One region of the Kineococcus sp. GCM10028916 genome, then DNA from elsewhere that is predicted to be linked to it. Evidence: riboswitches for the same ligand, from Rfam matches in the RefSeq annotation. Region 1 holds a riboswitch; each other region holds the start of a gene.
What was found. Region 1 has a riboswitch for S-adenosylmethionine ahead of ACFQ46_RS09545 (methionine ABC transporter ATP-binding protein). Riboswitches for the same ligand answer to the same signal wherever they lie in the genome.

Region 1 (6,525 bases):
GCCCGGCTCTCCGTCATGGGCGGTGAGGCCCGCCAGGAGGTCTGGGACGAGGCGGAGTCCCGCGTCGCCCGCCTCGAGGGGGAACTCGAGAGCCTCACCCGGCGGGCGGCCGCGGCCCGGTTGCTGCGCGACACCCTGGAACGTCACCGCGGGGTGTTGCGGCGCCGCTACGTGTCACCGTTCGCGGACCGGCTCGAGGAACTCGGCCGCACCGTCTACGGCGAGAGCTTCCGCATCGGCCTGGACGACGAACTGCGCATCCTCGACCGCACGCTGGAGGGTCGCACCGTCCCTTACGAGCAGTTGTCGACGGGCGCGCGCGAACAGCTCGCCGTGCTGACCCGGTTGGCGTGCGCGACGCTCGTCGACCCCGCCGACGGGGTCCCCGTCGTCCTCGACGACGCCCTCGGCCACTCCGATCCGCTACGGCTGCAACGACTCGGGGTGGTCTTCGAACGGGTCGCACCCTCGACCCAGGTCCTGCTGCTCACCCCCGGCCCGGGGGTGCACACGTCGATCGCGGGGGCGACCGTCATCCGCCTGGACCCGGAGGTCAGCGGGGGAACTGCTCCCACTGCCACAACATCCACGGACTGAACGGCGAGGGGTCCGCGGCGATCTGCTCGCGGAGCTCGTCGAGGTGGACCCAGCGGAACTCGTCGACCTCGCTCGGGTCGGGGACCAGTTCCCCCGACCCGGTGGCGATGCGCGCGGTGAAGACGGGGCAGACCTCGTTCTCGACGGTGCCGTCCGCCATGACCGCGCGGTAGCGGAAGCTCGGCAGCAGCGACGTCACGCCCTCCACCTCGATCCCGAGCTCCTGGACGGAGCGGCGGACCACGGCGTCCGCGGGCTCCTCCCCCGGACCGGGGTGGCCGCAGAAGGAGTTGGTCCAGACCCCCGGCCAGGTGCGCTTCGTCGCCGCCCGTCGGGTCAGCAGGGTGCGGCCGGCGTCGTCGAGCAGCCAGCACGAGAAGGCCAGGTGCAACGGCGTCGAGGTGTGGTGGACCTGGGACTTCAGCGCGGTCCCGCACGGTGTGCCGTCCTCGGTCAGCAGGACCACGAGTTCGGTCAGATCGGCGGTCGGTGCGAGGGTCACCCCCGAACGGTAAACGGTCTCAGGACCCGTCGCGCGCGAGGAAGGCCGTGACACCGTCGGCGATTCCCCGGGCGGCGGTGGCCCGGAAGTCCGGGTCCGAGACGAGGGCGGCCTCCTCGGCGTTGCGCATGTTGGCCGACTCCAGCAGCACCGACGGCGTCCGCGCGAGGTTGAGCCCGGCGAGGTCGGAACGCCGGGTCAGCCCCGGTTCGACGAGGTCGCCGAGGTAGTCGGCCCGGGGCAGGCCGGTGGCCGTCCCGAAGGACGCGAGCAGGTCCCGCGCCGCGACGTCGGAGACGGCCAGCACGGCCGCGTTGCCGCCGTCGGGGGCGAGCGCGGGTTCGACGACGTGGAACCCGCGGGCGCTCGCCGCGGCCCCGTCGGCGTGGATGGAGACCGTGAGCGCCGCACCGGCGGCGTCGGCGATGGCGGCACGGGCGTCGACGCAGGGCCCGACCCCGGTGTCGTCGTCGCGGGTCAGCACGACGGTGACGCCCCGGGCCCGCAGCAGGTCAGCGGTGCGCAGGGCGACGTCGAAGGCGTAGGCGTGCTCGGGGTAGCCGGCGTCGGTGCTGGTCCCCGTCGTGTTGCAGGGCTTCTCGAAGCCGCCCGCGGGCACCAGTGCGTCGATCGCTGCGGGGTTCGCGGCGTTCCCGCCGTTGTGGCCGGGGTCGAGCACGACGACGGGCGCAGGGGTGCTCGGCGAGGGGGCCGCCACCCGGACCTCGGCGCTCGCGGCGGGCGTCGGTGCGGGGGCCGGTGAGGCGGCGGGCGAGCACGCGGCCAGGAGCGCCGCGAGGGTGATCACGAGGAGTCCCGGTCCGCACCGCACGCACCCAGGGTGCCACGGGCGGGCTGGGTGGTCTTCCGCCACGGCGGTGCACGAGGTGAGCTTCCACCCCCGCGAGTGGGCGCAGCGTCAGGCGGGGACCGGGGTGGTCGCCGCGACGACGGCCTCGTCGAGTTCCGCGCCGAGGTCCAGGTCCTCGCCCGCGACGAGGCGGGCCTCGAGTTCGCGCACCTTCGGGATGACGAGCTCGCCGAACGCCTCGACCTCCTCCTTGACGTGCAGGAAGCCGAGCAGCAGCAGGTCCACCCCGACCAGGCGGTAGGCCAGGATGCGGCGAGCGACCTCGTCGGGCGTCCCGACGAGACCGGTGCGGAAACCGTCGTTGTACTGGACGAGGTCGCGGAACTCGCTGTCGGCCCACATGCCCTTGCCGTCCCTGGTGGAGTTCCCGGCCTCCTGGACGGCGGCGCCGAAACCTTCGACCTTGGTGCGGTCGGCCTTGGCGATGATCTCCTCGAGGACAGCCTCGGCCTCGTCCCGGGTGTCGCGGACGACGGCGAAACCGTTGAGCCCGAACCGCACCGAGCGGCCGTTGCCGGCGGCGAGGGCGCTGACCTCGCGCACCCCGGCGGCGGCGGCGGCGATCGACTTGCCGTTCATGAAGTACCAGTCGCTGACCCGGCCGGCCATCGCCTGCGCAGCCGTCGAGTTGCCACCCTGGAACAGTTCCGGCTGCACCTTGGGCTGCGGGCGGAACGTGATGTCCTCGGCGCTGAAGAACTCACCCTGCTGGCTGTAACCGTCCTCGGTCCACACCCCGCGCAGCAGGGCGATGAACTCCTCGGACTGGCGGTAGCGGTCGTCGTGCTCGTGCCAGGTGACCCCGAGCTGGGTCGCCTCGTTCTTGAACCAGCCGGAGACGACGTTCAGCGCGAGGCGGTTGTCGGTGAGTTCCTGGGTGGTCGCGGCGAACTTCGCGAGGACCCCGGGGTGCCAGAAGAAGGGGTGCACCGCGGCGATGACCTTGAGCTTCTGCGTCGCCAGCAGCAGGGCCAGCGAGAACGACGTCGACTCGTGCTGCGCGTCCGCCCCGTAGGAGGCGAGGTAGCGGACCTGGGTCAGGGCGTACTCGAAACCCACGCGTTCGGCGGCCTGGGCGACGGCGACGTTGTAGGCCGGGTCGTGGCTGGTGCGCTGCTCGATCGTGGAGACGACCAGACCGCCCGACACGTTCGGGACCCAGTAGGCGAACTTCAGCGGCTCGTTCACGGACATGGTGGTGCTCCTCCATCGGTCCTGGCGGTAGCACCCGGGCTCGGGTTGCTGCGGCGTCGTCGAGCCAGATCTCTCGGCCGCTCTGGATGGTCCTGCGAACTGTAACGCCTCGCCGGCGGCCCCGCAGCGACTCGGGCCGGCCCGGCACCGGAGGGGTCCGGCGCAAGCCGTTGCGCACGAACGATTTCGAAGCCGGGTGCGGATATCCGGTACCTTCCCGAACCGCTTGACGGACCCCGGTTCGACTGTCACTGTCGGATCAGGTCATGAGTACCAGCGCGAAGCCCCGGCTCGCTGGTCGGCAACCCTCCTTCCGTCGTGGGGTGCTCCGGGTGATGACCCGACCCGCGGGTGTCGCGGGTAAGGACGTTGAAGGAGACGCACGTGTCCCACCAGACCTGTCGACGCTGAGCGTCCGCACTCCCCGCTGAACACCCCGGGCCACCCCGTCCGGCGGTCCCCCCTGCGCCGGTCCGCCCGACGCTCCCCCGCCGCGCCCTCGCGCGCCCCACGCCGCCCTGGAGACGACGTGATCGAGCCATGATCGAGCTGAGACAGCTCACCAAGACCTACGGGAGCACCACCGTCCTGGACCGCCTCGACCTGCTCGTCCCCGCCGGCAGCATCACCGCCGTCGTCGGGCCGAGCGGGGCCGGCAAGAGCACCCTCGCCCAGTGCGTGACCCTGCTGACCCGGCCCACGTCGGGTTCCGTGCTCGTCGGCGGCCAGGACCTCACCCACCTCGGGGAGGGACGGCTGCGCGAAGCCCGTCGCCGCATCGGCACGATCTTCCAGTCCGACGGGCTGCAGACCCGGCGCACCGCCGCCCAGAACGTCGAACTCCCGTTGCGCTACCTCGGGGTCGTCCCCCGCGAGCGGCGCGCCCGGGTCGCCGAACTGCTGGAACGGGTGGGCCTGGCCGACCTGGCCGGCCGCTACCCGCACGAACTCTCCGGCGGTCAGCGCCAGCGCGTCGGGATCGCCCGCGCCCTGGCCCTGCGCCCGAGCGTCCTGCTCTCCGACGAGGCGACCTCCGGGCTGGACCCGCGCTCGACGGCCTCGATCGTGGCCTTGCTGCGCGAACTGCGCGACGACCTGGGGCTGTCCATCCTGTTCATCACCCACGAGATGGACACGGTCGTCGAGGTCGCGGACTCCGTGGCCCGCCTCGAGCAGGGCCGCATCGTCGAGTCGGCGCCCCTGCTGGACGTCCTGCGCGACCCGGGGTCGCCGGTCGGGGCGGCGCTGCTGCCCCGGCGGGCCGTCGCCACCGATCCCCGGCTCGTCACCTGGACGGTGCACTACCGCGGTGACGACGTGCCGGCGGACTGGCTGACCAGCACGGCCCGCGAACTCGGCCACGACCTCGCCCTGCTCGGCGCCTCCGTGAGTGCCGTCACGGGACGGACCGTCGGGCACGCCACCCTCGGGGTCCCGGCCTCGCTCGACCCCGCGCTGCTGATCGCCGCCCTCGAGCGACGAGGGCTGCACGCCCGCGCCGCCGAAGTGCCCTCGACCCTGGAGCTGGTCCCGTGAGCCCCGCCGCCCTCCCGCTGGCCTCGAACCTGGACACGCCCCTGCCGGAGATACCGGCGCTGGTCCTGCCCGCCCTCGGCGACACCCTGCTGATGGTCGGCATCGTCATGGCCCTGGTCGTGCTGCTCGGGCTCCCGCTGGGGGTCCTGCTGCACAACCTCGCACCGGACGGGTTGCTGGAGAACCGCCCGGCCCACCGCGTCCTCGGCTGGGTGGTCAGCACCGGGCGCTCGTTGCCGTTCCTCGTGCTGATGGCGGCGCTCGTGCCGTTCACCCGGTTCGTCACGGGCACGAACATCGGCATCCGGGCGGCCGTCGTGCCGATGGTCCTGGCCGGCACGGCGTTCTTCGCCCGCATCGTGGAGAACTCGCTGCGCTCGGTGCCCCCGTCGGTGGTCGCCGTCGCGAAGGCCTCGGGCGCCTCTCCGCTGCAGGTCATCACGAGCGTGCAACTGTCCGAGGCGCTGCCCTCGATCATCGGCGGCCTCACCATCAACACCATCGCGATGATCGAGTACTCGGCCATCGCCGGGACGATCGGCGCCCCCGGGGTCGGCTACCTCGCCATCACCTACGGGTACCAGCGCTTCGACCACGCCGTGATGATCGCGACCATCGTCGTCCTCGTCGCCCTGGTCGCCTCCGTGCAACTCCTCGGCGACGCCCTGGCCCGCCTCGCGGACCCGCGGACCCGTCGCCGCAGCGACACCCCCACGAACTCCCCCACCGCAGACCTGGAGAACTCCCTTGTCCACTGAGACCCGCCCCGACGCCAAGCCCGCCGACGACCACGGTTTCGAGGTCCGCCGCCGACGCCTGTGGCCGTTCGTGGCCGGCGGTGCCGTCGTCCTGCTCGGAATCGCCGCCGCGGTCGTCGTGCCCCGTCTCGGCGGTGAGGACACCGCCAACACCCAGGCCGGTGCCACCCTCTACGTCGCGACCGCCGAGGGCAACGCCCGCGAAGAGGCCCTCATCGACTACATCGCGAAGGACGTCGCCCCGGCGCACGGCATCCACGTCGAGTTCAAGGCGCTGGCCGACAGCAACACCATCAACCGCGCGGTGAACGACGGCGAGGTCGCGGGCACGATCTACCAGCACAAGCTGTGGCTGGGTCAGGTCCTGCAGGCCAACCCGGGGTTCCAGGAGACCGCGGCGACGCCGGTCTTCCGGTGGGGTTTCGGCCTGTGGTCCTCGAAGTGGAAGACGCCGGCGGAGATCCCCCAGGGCGGCACGATCTCGTTGTACTCCGACCCGGCGAACGAGTCGCAGGGGTTGTTCGTCCTCGAGAAGGCGGGACTCATCACCCTCAAGCCCGGGACGGACATCGGGACGGCGACCGTCGACGACATCGCCGAGAACCCCAAGGGCCTGCAGTTCACGCTGCTGGACTTCGGCGCGCAGTCCCGCGCGCTGCCCGACCTCGACGCCGCCGTCGGCTACACCGAGTACTACCTCGCGGCCAAGATCCCGATCGAGCAGCAGATCTTCGCCCCCGCCGCCCCGGACGAGTTCGCCGGTCAGCTGACGGTGGGCACGAAGTGGATCGACACCGACAACGTCAAGGCGCTCATCGCGACGTTCCAGGACCCGAAGGTCCAGGAGTACCTCTCGAACGACGCCGACGTGAAGGGTGTCCTGCTGCCCCTCGACGCCAGCTGAGGCAGACCCGCAGCGGTGATGCACCCTTGCGACGACACGCCGACGGCCACCGCCTGGACGTCGGCGTGTCGACGCGAGGCTGCAGAACTACTGCGGGGTCGGCACCAGTCCGGCCAGCACGAGGCAGGCCACCGCCAGCACCAGCAGGATGGCGACGTCCACC
Region 2 (6,525 bases), on a different contig from region 1:
TGGCGATCGCCCGCGGATCCCTCTCCCCCGGCTGGGCCGGGGTGACGGCCGTCGAGACCGCGCCCTCGCACCGGCGGCGGGGGCTGGGTGCCCGCCTGCTCGCGGAGGTCGCCGACTGGGCCCGCGACCGCGGCGCGGCCTCGACCTACCTGCAGGTGCAGGGCGACAACGCCGGCGCCCGCGCGTTGTACGAGGGCGCCGGTTTCACCGTCCACCACGCCTACCACTACCGGGTCGCGCCCTCCGCCTGAACGACGGAGGCGTGGGTGCCGACGTCCCACACGAACGGCGGTTCGGTGCCGTTGACCGACCAGTCGCCGACGATCCGTTGCTTGTAGATCACCGGGTTGTGCGAGGCCACCGTGCGGGCGTTGCGCCAGTGCCGGTCGAGGTCGCGGGCCCGTGAGGTGCCCGACGCGCCGAGGGTGTTGAAGAGCAGCGTCGCGGCGCGCGGGACGGTGTCCGAGAGCACGACCTGGGCCTGGGCGGTCCGGATCTCGGCCTCGACGTTCGCCGCCCGGTCCGCCGCCGTCCCCGGCCGGTGTGCGGTGTCGGCGGCGGACTGGACCGCCTGCGCCGCAGCGCGGGTCAGGGAGCGGGCGGTGAACGCGATCGAGGAGATCTCGCCGGCCACCGACAGCACCTGGGCGTCGTTCCTGACGAGCGGGGCCAACCCGTGGGTGTAGCTGCGGGTCCGGGTGCGGACCTCGTGCGCGGTGTCGCGTTCGACCGCCGCGGCGATCCCGGCGTGCACGGCCAGCAGGACGAGTTGGTACAGCGCGGTCTGGTAGCGGAACCGGGTGGTGAACGGGGAGACGTCGTCGGCGTCGATCTCCACGTCGTCGAGCTCGAGGGTCCCGGTCCCGGTGAGCTGCTGCCCGAAACCGTCCCAGTCGTCGGAGACGCGAACCCCTCGACCCCGGACGGGCACCAGGGCGGTCACGACCTCGTAGGTGCCGTCCGGGAGGCGTCGGCGGGCGGTCGCGTCGGTCCAGTCGGCGTAGATCGTGCCGGTCGTGTAGTACTTCCGGCCCGAGATCGCGGTGCGTCCGTCCCGGGTGGTGACGATCGTCTGCTGCTCACCGGTGACCCCGTCACCGACCTCGCTCCAGGAGTTCCCGACCATCTCCCCCGCGACCAGCCGCGCGATCCAGCGCGAGCGGTACTCCCCCACCGGCAGGCTCAGGACCTGCTCCACCCAGGCGATGTGGCCGCGGAAGATCTGCGGCAGGTTCGAGTCGGCGGCCGCGAGGTCGACCAGCAGGTCGGTGAACTCGACGAGGTCGAGACCGCCACCACCCTCCTCGACGGGGATGCGCAACCGACCGAACCCGGCGTCGAGGAGTTCCCGGACCTGGTCCCGTGGCAGTTCGTGGTCCTGCTCGCGCGTCACGGTACCGGCCGCGATCCGTTGCAGCAGCGGCGTGAAGCGTTCCCGCACATCGGGTTCGGCGGTGGGTTCCAGGGTGGTGCTCACGGAGCTCTCCTCGATCGTGGACGCGTCGGCGTCCGGAACGGGAGGGACGGCGTCCTTACCCGTGCCGGAGCACCAGGTCAGGTCGTCACCCGGGGCACCCCACGACGAGGAGGGTTGCCGGCCAGCGAGCCGGGGCTTGTCGCTGGCGCTCATGACCTGGGACCAGGGAACCACAGGTGGGGAGGGAGGGTCCAGCCCGCTCCGCGGGTGGCCGATCGCGCGGCGGCGGACAGCAGAACGGGAACGTCTGCTCCAGCCCCCCGGAGCAACCGTTCCCGTTCCTGTGTTCCCGCGCCACCGCCCCCGGAGGCCCCCCGGCCTCCCACGGTGCGCGAGTTCCTGCGTCGCGGTCGTCGCTCCCCTCCTGCGGCGACGACCCCGACGAGTCCTAGATCCCCCGGACGACGCCGGAGGTGGTGTCCCGCAGGTCGATGACCCGGGACGGTGCGGACTGCGCCTCGTGGGCGGCCTGCGCCGCCTCGAGCACGTCGGTGATCTCGTGACCGATGAGTTCGTGCCGCTCCAGCAGCGCGTCGCGCAGCGCCGCCACCAGGTGGCGGTTGCGGTCCATGAGTTCGCGGACGAACTCCTTCTGCTCGGTCAGCAGGTTCTCCACCAGCCGCCGTCCCTCGGAGTCGCCGAGGACGTGGGAGACGAGGTTCCCGTCGGCGAACGCGCCCTGCTGGACGGCCGCGAACGAGACCAGGGTCCCGGCCATGCCCGCCGAACCGACCATCTGCGCCGCGACCTGCGTCGCGGACTGCAGGTCGCCGGCCGGGCCGGTCGAGACGTCGCCGAAGAAGAACTCCTCGGCGACCTGACCGCCGAACGCGATCTTGATCAGCCCGGCGAGTTCGCTGCGGGAACGGGTGTAGACGTCTTCGGCGTCACCGTGGGCGAGCAACCCCAACGCGTTGGCGCGCTTGATGATCGTCAGGACCTCGAGGCGGCGCTGCGGGGCGACGAGCCAGGCGATCGTGGCGTGCCCGGCTTCGTGGGTCGCGATGAGCCGCGCCTCGTGGTCGGTGTAGCCGACGGGCTGGCCGAGGCCGACCTCGGTCACCAGGCGGGCCTGCTCGACGTCGCTCCAGTTCATCCCGTCGGCACCGCGACGGACGGCGTTGACGAGGGCCTCGTCGAGCAGGCTCTCGATCATCACCGGCGAGTACCCGTTGGTGATCCCGGCGAGCGCGTCGCGACGTTCGTCCTCTTCGAGCGGGGCCTCGTGGGCCTTGCGGGACAGGAAGTGGTCGACGAGTTCCCGGCGGCCGACCTTGTCCGGCAGGCCGAAGCTGAGCCGGCGGTCGAAACGGCCGGGACGCAGCAGGGCCGGGTCGAGGGAGTCGGCGCGGTTGGTCGCGGCGATGAGCAGGATCTCGACGGGTTCGCTCTTCGGCCGCTGCAGCCGGCGGTGCTGGGGCAGGAACCGGTTGGCGGTGTCGATGAACCAGCCCTGCAGTCGTTCGGACGTGGTGGGTTCGTCGAAGGACTGCATCTGCACGAGCAGTTCGTTGACGACCCCGCTCGCACCTTCGCTGCTGGCCAGGCGTTCCGTCCGCAGCGCCGGCCGGCCCGTGGCGGGGAAGGACATCGCGAGGTTGGTGAGCCCTCCGCAGCCGACGATCCCGGTGGCGGCGTCGGCGTCCAGGGGCGTCATGGCGCTCATGCCGCCGCGGGCGCCGGCGATGGCGTCGATCTCCTCGATGAACCCGATGGCGCCACCCTCACGACGGGCCGCCTTGCGCAGGGCCTTGAAGTAGGAGCGGAGCTTGCGGGCCGTCGCGCCGTACCACATCGACTGGAAGCTGGTCGCGGAGACGAAGAGGAAGGGGACGCCCGCCTCACGGGCCATGGCCTTGGCCATGTGCGTCTTGCCGGTGCCGGGCGAGCCCTCGAACAGGAGTCCGCGCCGGGGCCGTCCGCCCATCTGCGTCCGGAAGGTGCGGGCCGCGAGGAACAGGTCGAGGCTGCGCTCGACCTCCTCCTTGACCGCGGCCAGACCCTTGACGTCGTCGAGGCCGATGTCGATCTGCTCGGGACGGTAGACGACGTGCGGGGAGCGGCCGGAGACCAGCGTCTGCCCGAGGAGCAGGCCGATCATGGCGAGGAAGAAGACGAAGACCATGACGTAGATCGGGTCGACGCTCGGCAGCGGCGGCAGGACCGAGCCGGTGAAGGCCAGGCGCAGGTCGACGACGAGCAGCAGCAGGGCCACGACCATGAGCAGCGACCGGGTGCGGCGGCGACGGTTGCGCTCGCGCTGGCGACCGACGTCCGCGCTGTCCCGTCCGGTGCGGGCCGGCGGACGCGCGCCTCGTTCGGAGTCCTTCTCGGTCCGCGGGGCGTGCTTCACGTGAGCCACGGCCGCTCCTCTCGGTCACGTCCGGGCCGGTGCGCCAGGACGTGGTCCCAGCCAACCCCGTCGTCCGGGCGATGGCTACCGGCGACCACCCTCGGTGACGCGTTCGGACGATCGCGTTCACCCGCCTGGAGCAACGGAGCGTGATCCCCCGAACACACACCACTCCCCCCGATCCGTGATCCCGCTGGGATTCCCAGCGGGATCACGGATCGGAGAGGGGGTCAGGAGGAGGGGGCGACGCCGGCGAAGAGGTCGGTCTCGAGGCCGTCGGCGTCGAAGGGGCCGGCGGGCACGCCGTGCACCAACCGGTAGTGCTCGAACGGCCAGATCGGTTGCGGCACACCGTTGCTGAGCCGCATGGCCGGGACGTCACCGTCGAGGTCGAGGCTGACCTGGGTGGCGTGGGCGCGGAGCGCGGCGATCTTGGCCGGGATCTGGCCGGTCCCGTCGACGACGGTGGTGACCTCACCGGCCGGCACGACGACGCTCGGCAGCGGTCCCTCGGGATTCCCCGCACCCGCCGCACCGGCCTCGACCAGGCGACGCAGGGCGTCCCGAACGGGCTGCTCCGGTTGGACGATCTCGTAGACCTTGGCCACCTGCCACGGAGCGGCACCGTCGCGTCGGTCACCCGCCGCGAGCACGAGGGCGCGCATGGTCGCCTCGTGCACCCGGACGTGGTCGGGGTGGCCGTAGCCGCCGCCCGGTTCGTAGGTCACGACGACCTGCGGACGGACCTCGCGCAGGACGGTCGCGATGTCGGCGGCGACCTCCTCGAGGTCGGCCGCCGCGAGCGCCCGCGGGTCGACGTCGTCCCCGGACAGCGCCGCGTGACCCGCTCGACCCGGCTCCAGCCACACCATCCCGGAGTCGCGGTAGCCGCTGCCGTCGGCGCGGGTGAGGAAGCGGTGGTCGGTGACGCCGAGGGCCTCCATGGCCGTCGCCAGCTCGCCCGTGCGGTGCTCGGCGAGCTGATCGGGGTCCAGGTGCGCCAGCTCGGGCGGGATGACCTCGCCCAGCTCACCGCGGGTCGCCGTGAGCAGCACGACTCCCGCCCCGGCCTCGGCGTAGCGGGCCATCGTGGCGCCGCTGCCGATGGTCTCGTCGTCGGGGTGGGCGTGCACGAAGAGCATCCGACGGGGCTGGTCGAGCTGCTCCATGGAGGCCAGGTCGGCCGGGTCCAGCTCGCGCGAGACGTCGTCGACGAGGTCCGCGGCGATCTCCAGCGGGTCCCGTCCGGCCGTCGCCGCGCCGGCGGCGCCCTCGGGCGTCTCGTCGGGCTGCTCGGGAGGTCGCGGGGTCGTCGTCATGGCCCCAGTTTGCCCCGTGATCACAGAAGCGCTCGGCCACCACCCCGCGGGGTGATGGCCGAGCGCTGAGGAAGCTGCGGTCAGGCCTTCTTGGCCTTGGAGGCCGTCTTCGCGCGCATGTTCGCCTCGAGGACGACCTTGCGGATGCGGACGGACTCCGGGGTCACCTCGACGCACTCGTCCTCGCGGCAGAACTCGAGGCACTGCTCCAGCGACAGGTGACGCGGGGGCACGAGGCGCTCGAACTCGTCCGAGGTGGACGAACGCATGTTGGAGAGCTTCTTCTCCTTGGTGATGTTGACGTCCATGTCGTCGGCGCGGGAGTTCTCGCCGACGATCATGCCCTCGTACACCTCGGAGGTGGGCTCGATGAACATCTGCCCACGTTCCTGCAGGTTGGTCATCGCGAACGCGGTGGCCGCACCGGCGCGGTCGGCGACGAGCGAACCGGACTGACGGGTGCGGATCTCGCCGGCCCAGTGGTCGTACTGCGCGAAGAGCGCGTGGGCGATGCCGGTACCGCGGGTGTCGGTGAGGAACTCGGTGCGGAAGCCGATGAGCCCGCGCGAGGGGACGTAGAACTCCATGCGCACCCAGCCGGTGCCGTGGTTGGTCATCGTCTCCATGCGGCCCTTGCGGGCGGCGAGCAGCTGGGTGATCGCGCCCAGGTACTCCTCCGGGGAGTCGATCGTCAGGTTCTCGAAGGGTTCGAGGGTCTTGCCGTTCTCGTCCTTGCGGGTGACGACCTGCGGCTTGCCGACGGTCAGCTCGTAGCCCTCGCGGCGCATCTGCTCGACGAGGATGGCCAGCGCCAGCTCACCGCGACCCTGCACCTCCCACGCGTCGGGACGCTCGGTCGGCAGGACGCGGATCGAGACATTGCCGACCAGTTCCTTCTCGAGGCGGTCCTTCACCAGACGCGCGGTGACCTTCGCGCCCTTGACCCGGCCGGCCATCGGGGAGGTGTTGATCCCGATGGTCATCGAGATGGCGGGCTCGTCGACCGTGATGAGCGGCAGCGGGTGCGGGTCGTCCGGGTCGGCCAGGGTCTCGCCGATGGTGATGTCCGGGATGCCGGCGACGGCGACGATGTCACCGGGGCCGGCCTTCTCGCCGGGGACGCGGGTGACGGCCTCGGTGACCAGGAGCTCGGTGATCTTGACGCGCTCGATGGTGCCGTCGTGCTTGCACCACGCGACCTGCTGGCCCTTGATCAGCTCACCGGAGAAGATGCGCAGCAGCGCGAGGCGGCCGAGGAACGGCGAGGCGTCGAGGTTGGTGACGTGCGCCTGCAGCGGGGTCTCGGGGTCGTAGACCGGCGCGGGGATCGTGTCGATGATCGTCTGGAACAGCGGGACGAGGTCCTCGTGGTCCGG
Region 3 (6,525 bases), on a different contig from region 1:
AGGCGGGCACGGTGAAGTCCTTCGGCGACGCCGTCGTCCCGCGTCTCGCGGAACTCTGAGCACGCGGACCGGTTGCCCCCCAACGGGTCCGAGGTGACGTGATGCAGCCGGCGGAGACGGCCGACGCCGTGCGTGCGGCGTCGGCGGTCGCCGGGTCCGAGGGCCTGGAGGTCGGCGACGCCGTCGTCCTCCAGAACTCGAACAAGCTCACGCTGCGGTTGCTGCCCGCGGACGTCCTGGCCCGGGTCGCCCCGGAGTCCGACGGGATCCTGGCCTTCGAGGTCGACCTCGCCCGGCGACTGGCGGCCGTCGGGAGCCCCGCGGTGGCGCTCGACCCGCGGGTGCGACCGCGCGTCCACGTCCGGAACGGGTTCGGCGTCACCTTCTGGGAGTTCCACCCCGTCCGGGAACGCCCCCTCTCGGCCGAGGAGTACGCCCGGGCGCTGCGGCGACTGCACGAGGACCTGCGGGGACTCGCCCTGCCGTTCGCCGCCGTGCCGCACGTCACCGAACGGGTCGACCGGGCGTCTCGACTGCTCGCCGACCGGGACCGCACCCCGGAGGTCCCCGAGGTCGACCGCACGTTCCTGGCGGGAATCCTCACCCGGTTGCGCGACGTCGTCGGCCGCGGCCCCGAGCAGGTGATCCACGGGGAGCCGCACGAGGGGAACGTGCTGGCCACGGAGTCGGGAGCATGGTTCGTCGACCTGGAGACGTGCTGTCGCGGACCGGTCGAGTTCGACCTCGCCCACGCGCCCGACGACGTCGCCGACCACTACCCGGGACTCGACCCCGACCTGCTCCGGGACTGCCGGGCGCTGGTGCTCGCCATCGTCACGACGTGGCGCTGGGACCGCGACGACGCGCTGCCGAACGGGCGGGAACTCGGCCGGGAGTGGATCGCGCAGCTGCGGGCGATCACCGGGTGAACCGCCACACCACCAACGCGGGCTGCCCGAGGTAGGCGGCGTCGCTCGCCTCGGGGACGAGCGCCTCGAGCGACCACGGCCACTCGTTTCAGGTCCCCGGACCGTCCTGGCCGGGTCGGCCGGTCGTGGACCCGGACGGTACGGGTTCGACGCAGTCGAGCACCCGCAACCCGACGGAGAGCGCGGCGCGCAGCTGGGTGCCGACGGGGTGCACGAAACCCTCGATGCGCCGCGCCTCCCCCTCGGGGCCGGGGGAGGCCGGGATCGAGCCCCGGCGGATCCGGTCGGGGTGGACGTCGGAGACGACGAGGGTCCCACCGGGGCGCAGGACGCGGGCGAACTCCGCGAAGACCGGGGAGAGGTCGGGGACGTGGGAGAGGGCCAGGGCGCAGACCACCACGTCGGACGAGGCGTCGCCCACCGGGACCGCGTGCAGGTCGCCCGGGAGGAACTCGACGCCCGCGACCCGGGCCAGCGCCAGCATCTCCGGGGAACCGTCCACGCCGGTGACCCGGTGTCCGCGGGCTGCCAGCTCGGTGGACCAGCGGCCCGTCCCGCAGGCCAGGTCGAGGGCGTCCCCCGGAGCGAGGTCGTCGAGCCAGGGCAGGATCACGTCGGCGTCGCCGAAGGCGGTGTTGGGGACGTCGTAGCGCCGCGACCACTCGGCGTACCCCTCGCCCGGGGGCACCCGGGCCACGTCGAGACCGTCGCGCAGCCGGGGGTCGTCGCGCAGCCGGCGCACCTCGGCGAGGCGGCGTTCGACGAACTCCCGGCCGTGCCGGCCGTGACCCGTGGTGGCCCGCTGCAGGGCGAGTCCTTCGATCCCGAGCAGGACGGCGAGCGGGTGTTCGTGGACGGCGTCGGCCATGGCGGGTCTCTCAGGCGTAGCGACTCGGCGGGACGGGCAGCCCCATGTTCTCGCGCAGGGTCGCCGCGGGCAGTTCCGGCGGCAGCGCACCACGTCGCACGAGCAGCGGCACCACCTGCTCGACGAACTCCTCGAGCCCCGCGGGGACGGAGGAGAACGCGAGGGTGAAACCGTCGGCGGCCCCGTTCTCGAAGCGTTCCACCATCCAGTCCGCGACCTGCTCGGGCGTCCCGGGCAGGAACCGGCGGCGGAGCATCGTCCGGTACAGGTCGCGCAGCGTGAACCGCTCCGGGTCCGACTGCCGCTCCATGAGCTTGCGGACCCCCTCGAACACCGTCTGCACCTGGTTCGACCCGCCGCTGAAGTCGAACTCGAACCGTTCGTCGAGGGGGTGGCCGGAGAGGTCGACCCCGAGGTGGTGGGAGAGCCAGTCGAGGCTGAGACGGTCCGGGGTCAACGCCTCGATCTCGTCCACCCGTTCGAGCGCGCGCTCCGGCGTCTCGCCGAGGACGGGGGAGAGGGCGGGGAGGACCTTGAGGTGGGTGGGGTCGCGGCCGTTGTCCGCGGCGCGGCGCTTGTAGTCGTCGGCGAGCCTGCGGGCGCCCTCCAGCGGGGCGCTGCCGGGGACGAAGACGGCCTCGGCGTGCTTCCCGGCCAGCCGACGACCGTCCTCGGAGGAACCCGCCTGGAACAGCACCGGGTGGCCCTGCGGCGGACGGGGCAGGTTCAGTGGACCCCGGACGCGGAAGAACTCACCCTCGTGGTCGAGGACGTGCATCCCCGCCGGATCGGCGTAGCGGCCCGAGGTGACGTCGGGCCGGATCGCGTCGTCGTCCCAGCTGTCCCACAGGCCCTGCACGACCTCGACGTACTCGCCCGCCCGGCGGTAGCGCGCGGCGTGGTCCAGGTTCACGTCGAGACCGAAGTTGCGCGCCTCCTCGTCGCTGGCCGAGGTCACCAGGTTCCACCCGGCCCGCCCGGAGCTCAGGAAGTCCAGCGAACCGACCTGGCGGGCGGTGTGGAAGGGCTGGTTCCACGTCGTGGAGACGGTGGCGACCAGCCCGATGCGTTCCGTGCTGCGGGTGAGCGCGCCCAGGAGCCCGAAGGGTTCCGGGCGGACGTTGGCGACGTGCTCGACCCCGGAGGGGAAGCGGTCCCACACGTAGAGCTCGTCGGCGTAGAACAACGCCGTGAACCCGCCGCGCTCCGCGGTGCGGGCGAAGTCCTCGTAGTAGCCGTGGGTGAGGTAGTCGTCCGGGCGCCCGCCCGGGAGCCGCCAGCTCGTGAGGTGCTCGCCCCCGGGGTAGAAGAGCATCGCGGTGAGGATCACGAGCGGGCACGCTACTCGCGCCCCGACCGGGTGAAGCGCTTGACACGGGGCCCGCGGTCACCGTTCACTGGAGGAGCCATCCAGAGCGGCCGAGAGACCTGGCTCGTCGACGCCGCAGCAACCGCCTTCGGGTAGGTGCTTCCGCCAGGACCGATGGGAGAAGCTCCGTGCCTGAACACCGCCTGACGCGCCGTCTCGTGATCGACCTCCTGCGCAGCGCCGGGATGACCTGTCGGGGCTGAACGCCCGCCAGGTCCCCCGTTCACGCTCCCCGGAAGGTCCCGTCGATGTCGCACGTCCCGTTCCCGCACGGTTTCGCCACCCAGCAGGTCCACGCGGGTTCCTCGCCCGATCCCGCGACCGGTTCCCGCGTCACCCCCGTCCACCTGACCGCCGGGTTCGTCTTCGACGACTTCGAGCAGGCGCGTGCCCGCTTCGCCGGTGAGGACGACGGCTACGTCTACACCCGGATGGCCAACCCCACGACGACGGCGCTCGAGCAGCGCCTCGCCGTCCTCGAGCACGGCAGCGACGCGATCGTCGTCGGCACCGGCCAGGCCGCGATCACGGTGGCCCTGCTCGGCGTCCTCGGCGCCGGCGACCACGTCGTCGCCGCGGGGGACCTCTACGAGGGGTCCCGCGGCCTGCTCGTCGACAACTTCGGCCGGCTCGGGATCACCGTCGACTTCGTCGCCGACAGCACCGATCCCGCGGCGTGGGAGGCGGCGGTGCGCCCCGAGACCCGGGTGTTCTTCGCCGAGTCGATCGCGAACCCGAAGAACGTCGTCCTCGACGTGCCCGCCGTCGCGGCCGTGGCCCACCGGCACGGCATCCCGCTCGTCGTCGACAACACCTTCGCCACGCCCTACCTGTTGCGCCCCCTCGACCACGGCGCCGACGTCGTCGTGCACTCCGCGAGCAAGTTCCTCGCCGGGCACGGGGCGGCCCTGGGCGGCGCGATCGTCACGGGCGGTTCGTTCGACTGGAGCGGGTTCGACCACCTGAGCGCTCCGGCGAACGTCCTCGGCGGGGTCAGCTGGGTCGAGGCGCACGGGCCGCGACGGGCCTACGTCGAGCACACCCGGGCCGTCGTCGCCTCGCGGTTCGGGCCGACGATCTCCCCGTTCAACGCGTTCCTGGTCCAGCAGGGCCTGGAGACCCTGTCGTTGCGGGTGGCGCGGCAGACGTCGACGGCCCTGGAACTCGCCCGCTGGTTGGCGGCGCGTCCGGAGGTCGTGAGCGTCGACCACGCAGGACTCCCCGGCCACGGGACCTCCGCGGTCGCGCAGCGGTTGCTGCCGCGGGGCAGCGGCGCGGTGTTCTCCTTCACCCTCGAGGGTGGACGGGCTGCGGCGCAACGCTTCGTCGACGCCGTCGAGCTGTTCACCCGGATGACCCACGTCGGCGACGTCCGCTCGCTGGTCATCCACCCGGGGAGCACGACGCACGCCCACCGCACCGAGGCCGAACGCCTCGCCGCCGGGATCTGGCCGGGACTGGTGCGGCTCTCGATCGGGCTGGAGGAACGCGAGGACCTGCTCGCCGACCTGGAGCTCGCGCTCGCCGCCACGGTTCCCGCCGAGCTCCCCGTGGCGGTCTGAGGTGACGCGCCTGCAGCACTTCGGGTACTTCTTCTCCCGGGGTTTCGGCCCGCAGGGCTGGGGCCGGGACTACCAGGCGTGGAACGACGACTGGACGCGTCCCGACCTCTACGCCCACGCGGTCCGCGACCTCGAACGCGCGGGTTTCGACCTCGTGGTCATCGAGGACGCGATCTCGCTCGGCAACCCCGACACCCTCGACCTGCGGGTCCGCGCCGCCTACGGCGGGCCCAAGCACGACCCGCTGCTGCTCGCCCCGTACCTGTTCGCGGCGACCCGGCACCTCGGCGTCGTCCCCACGATCAACGCGGGGATCACCCCGCCCTACCTCGCCGCCCGGCAGGCCGCGACGCTGCAGCACCTCTCCGGCGACCGGTTCGGGATCAACCTGGTCACCGACGTCGGCAGCGCTCGTCACGTCGGGCTCGAACCCGTCGCGCACGACGTCGCCTACGACCGCGCCGAGGAGTGGATCGACGTCGTCCGCCGGTTGTGGCACAGCTGGGACCCGGACGCCCTCGTCGCGGACGCCGAGACCGGGCACTTCGCCGACGGGGCCAAGATCGACGCGTTCCAGCACCGGGGTGAGCACTTCCGCCTCGACGGACCGCTCAACGCGCTGCCCTTCGACGGCGGGGACCCGGTGGTCGTCTCGCCCGGGGGTTCCGCGCGCGGCCTGGGGTTCGCCGGGTCGCGTTCCGACGTGCAGCTGGCGCTGGCGCCGCTGCAGGTCGAGGAGGTGCGGGCCTACCGGGCGAAGGTGCTGGCGGCCGCCGCGCTCGCCGGTCGCAAACCCGCGGACGTCCGCGTGCTGTTCGTCGTCAAACCGGAACTGCTCACCAGCCGGGAGGAGGCCGACCGGGTCGTCGCCGCCTCCCGGCACGCCTCCGACGCCGTTCTGCACGAGGTGGCGCTCGCCTGGTCCAGCGACCTCGAGACCGACCTCACGGCACTCCCGCTGGACGCGCCGATCGATCCCGCGGTGTTCGGCGACCACGTCTCGCTCGGCACCCTCACCGCGTTGCGCGGGGACACCCCGGACGCCCCGCTGCGGGAACTGCTGGCCCGCAAGGCCCGCAAGGGGCGTCTCGGCGATCGCAGCGGACTGGTCGGGACGGCGGAGGAGTTCGCCGACCTCGTCGAGGAGTTCGGTGCGGACGCCGACAACGACGGGTTCCTGCTCTCCGGGGACCTGCACCCGGTGACGTTGCACCGGTTCCTGGACGACCTCGTCCCGGTGCTGCGCCGGCGGGGGATCCTGCGCAGCGGGTACGGCGGCGGTGGGTTGCGGGGCAACCTCTTCGAGTTCTAGCCCGGGTCGAGTCCCAGCCCGGTCCGGGTCCTAGGCCAGGAACTCGCGGACGCCGTGGCGGAGCCGTTCCAGCGCCGTCGCGGTGGCCGCGGGGTCCCCCGGGAACTCCAGGGAGTGGTCGGCGCCGACGAACTCGAGAACCTCGCGGTCGCTCTCGTGGGCCAGGGTCCGGTTCCACGACGGGTCGGCCGTCCCGCCGACGAGCAGGGTGTTCGCGTGCGAGCGGGCGGCGGCGAGCCCCACCGCCGGCTCGTCGAGCAACGGCGTCAGCCAGATGCCCGCGAGCGCGAGGTCCGCGGCCACGGGCAGGGCCAGCGTGGTCAGCGACTTCGCGACGACGAAGTTCGGGCGGAGGTCGTGCAGCAGGGCCCGCACCAGGTCGGGGGTGTCCGCCGTGGTGGGGGCGGGACCGTCCCAGGAGAGGGTCAGCACCCGGTGCCCGGCGGCGAGCAGTTCGTCGCGGACCACCCGCAGGACGGGCTGGT

Region 2: linked by a shared signal. The riboswitch ahead of ACFQ46_RS07695 (acyl-CoA dehydrogenase family protein) and the one ahead of ACFQ46_RS09545 (methionine ABC transporter ATP-binding protein) in region 1 are both predicted to bind S-adenosylmethionine.
Region 3: linked by a shared signal. The riboswitch ahead of ACFQ46_RS12390 (O-acetylhomoserine aminocarboxypropyltransferase/cysteine synthase family protein) and the one ahead of ACFQ46_RS09545 (methionine ABC transporter ATP-binding protein) in region 1 are both predicted to bind S-adenosylmethionine.

Annotation. Positions count from the first base shown of each region.
Region 1 covers NZ_JBHTFM010000008.1:40,487-47,011, reverse strand. The annotation lists gene ACFQ46_RS09565 (AAA family ATPase) at 1-597, shown strand, start outside; gene idi (isopentenyl-diphosphate Delta-isomerase) at 554-1,099, opposite strand; gene ACFQ46_RS09555 (N-acetylmuramoyl-L-alanine amidase) at 1,119-1,907, opposite strand; gene sfnG (dimethylsulfone monooxygenase SfnG) at 2,019-3,164, opposite strand; SAM riboswitch class I at 3,174-3,257, opposite strand; SAM riboswitch class IV at 3,427-3,537, shown strand; gene ACFQ46_RS09545 (methionine ABC transporter ATP-binding protein) at 3,705-4,700, shown strand; gene ACFQ46_RS09540 (methionine ABC transporter permease) at 4,697-5,458, shown strand; gene ACFQ46_RS09535 (MetQ/NlpA family ABC transporter substrate-binding protein) at 5,448-6,362, shown strand; gene ACFQ46_RS09530 (DUF3017 domain-containing protein) at 6,450-6,525, opposite strand, start outside.
Region 2 covers NZ_JBHTFM010000006.1:104,549-111,073, forward strand. The annotation lists gene ACFQ46_RS07690 (GNAT family N-acetyltransferase) at 1-251, shown strand, start outside; gene ACFQ46_RS07695 (acyl-CoA dehydrogenase family protein) at 227-1,477, opposite strand; SAM riboswitch class IV at 1,524-1,634, opposite strand; gene ACFQ46_RS07700 (AAA family ATPase) at 1,866-3,839, opposite strand; gene mshB (N-acetyl-1-D-myo-inositol-2-amino-2-deoxy-alpha-D-glucopyranoside deacetylase) at 4,061-4,999, opposite strand; gene typA (translational GTPase TypA) at 5,230-6,525, opposite strand, start outside.
Region 3 covers NZ_JBHTFM010000013.1:197,269-203,793, reverse strand. The annotation lists gene ACFQ46_RS12410 (LLM class F420-dependent oxidoreductase) at 1-59, shown strand, start outside; gene ACFQ46_RS12405 (phosphotransferase) at 102-929, shown strand; gene ACFQ46_RS12400 (class I SAM-dependent methyltransferase) at 1,018-1,797, opposite strand; gene ACFQ46_RS12395 (NtaA/DmoA family FMN-dependent monooxygenase) at 1,808-3,127, opposite strand; SAM riboswitch class I at 3,201-3,287, shown strand; gene ACFQ46_RS12390 (O-acetylhomoserine aminocarboxypropyltransferase/cysteine synthase family protein) at 3,415-4,728, shown strand; gene ACFQ46_RS12385 (LLM class flavin-dependent oxidoreductase) at 4,730-6,040, shown strand; gene ACFQ46_RS12380 (alpha/beta hydrolase) at 6,071-6,525, opposite strand, start outside.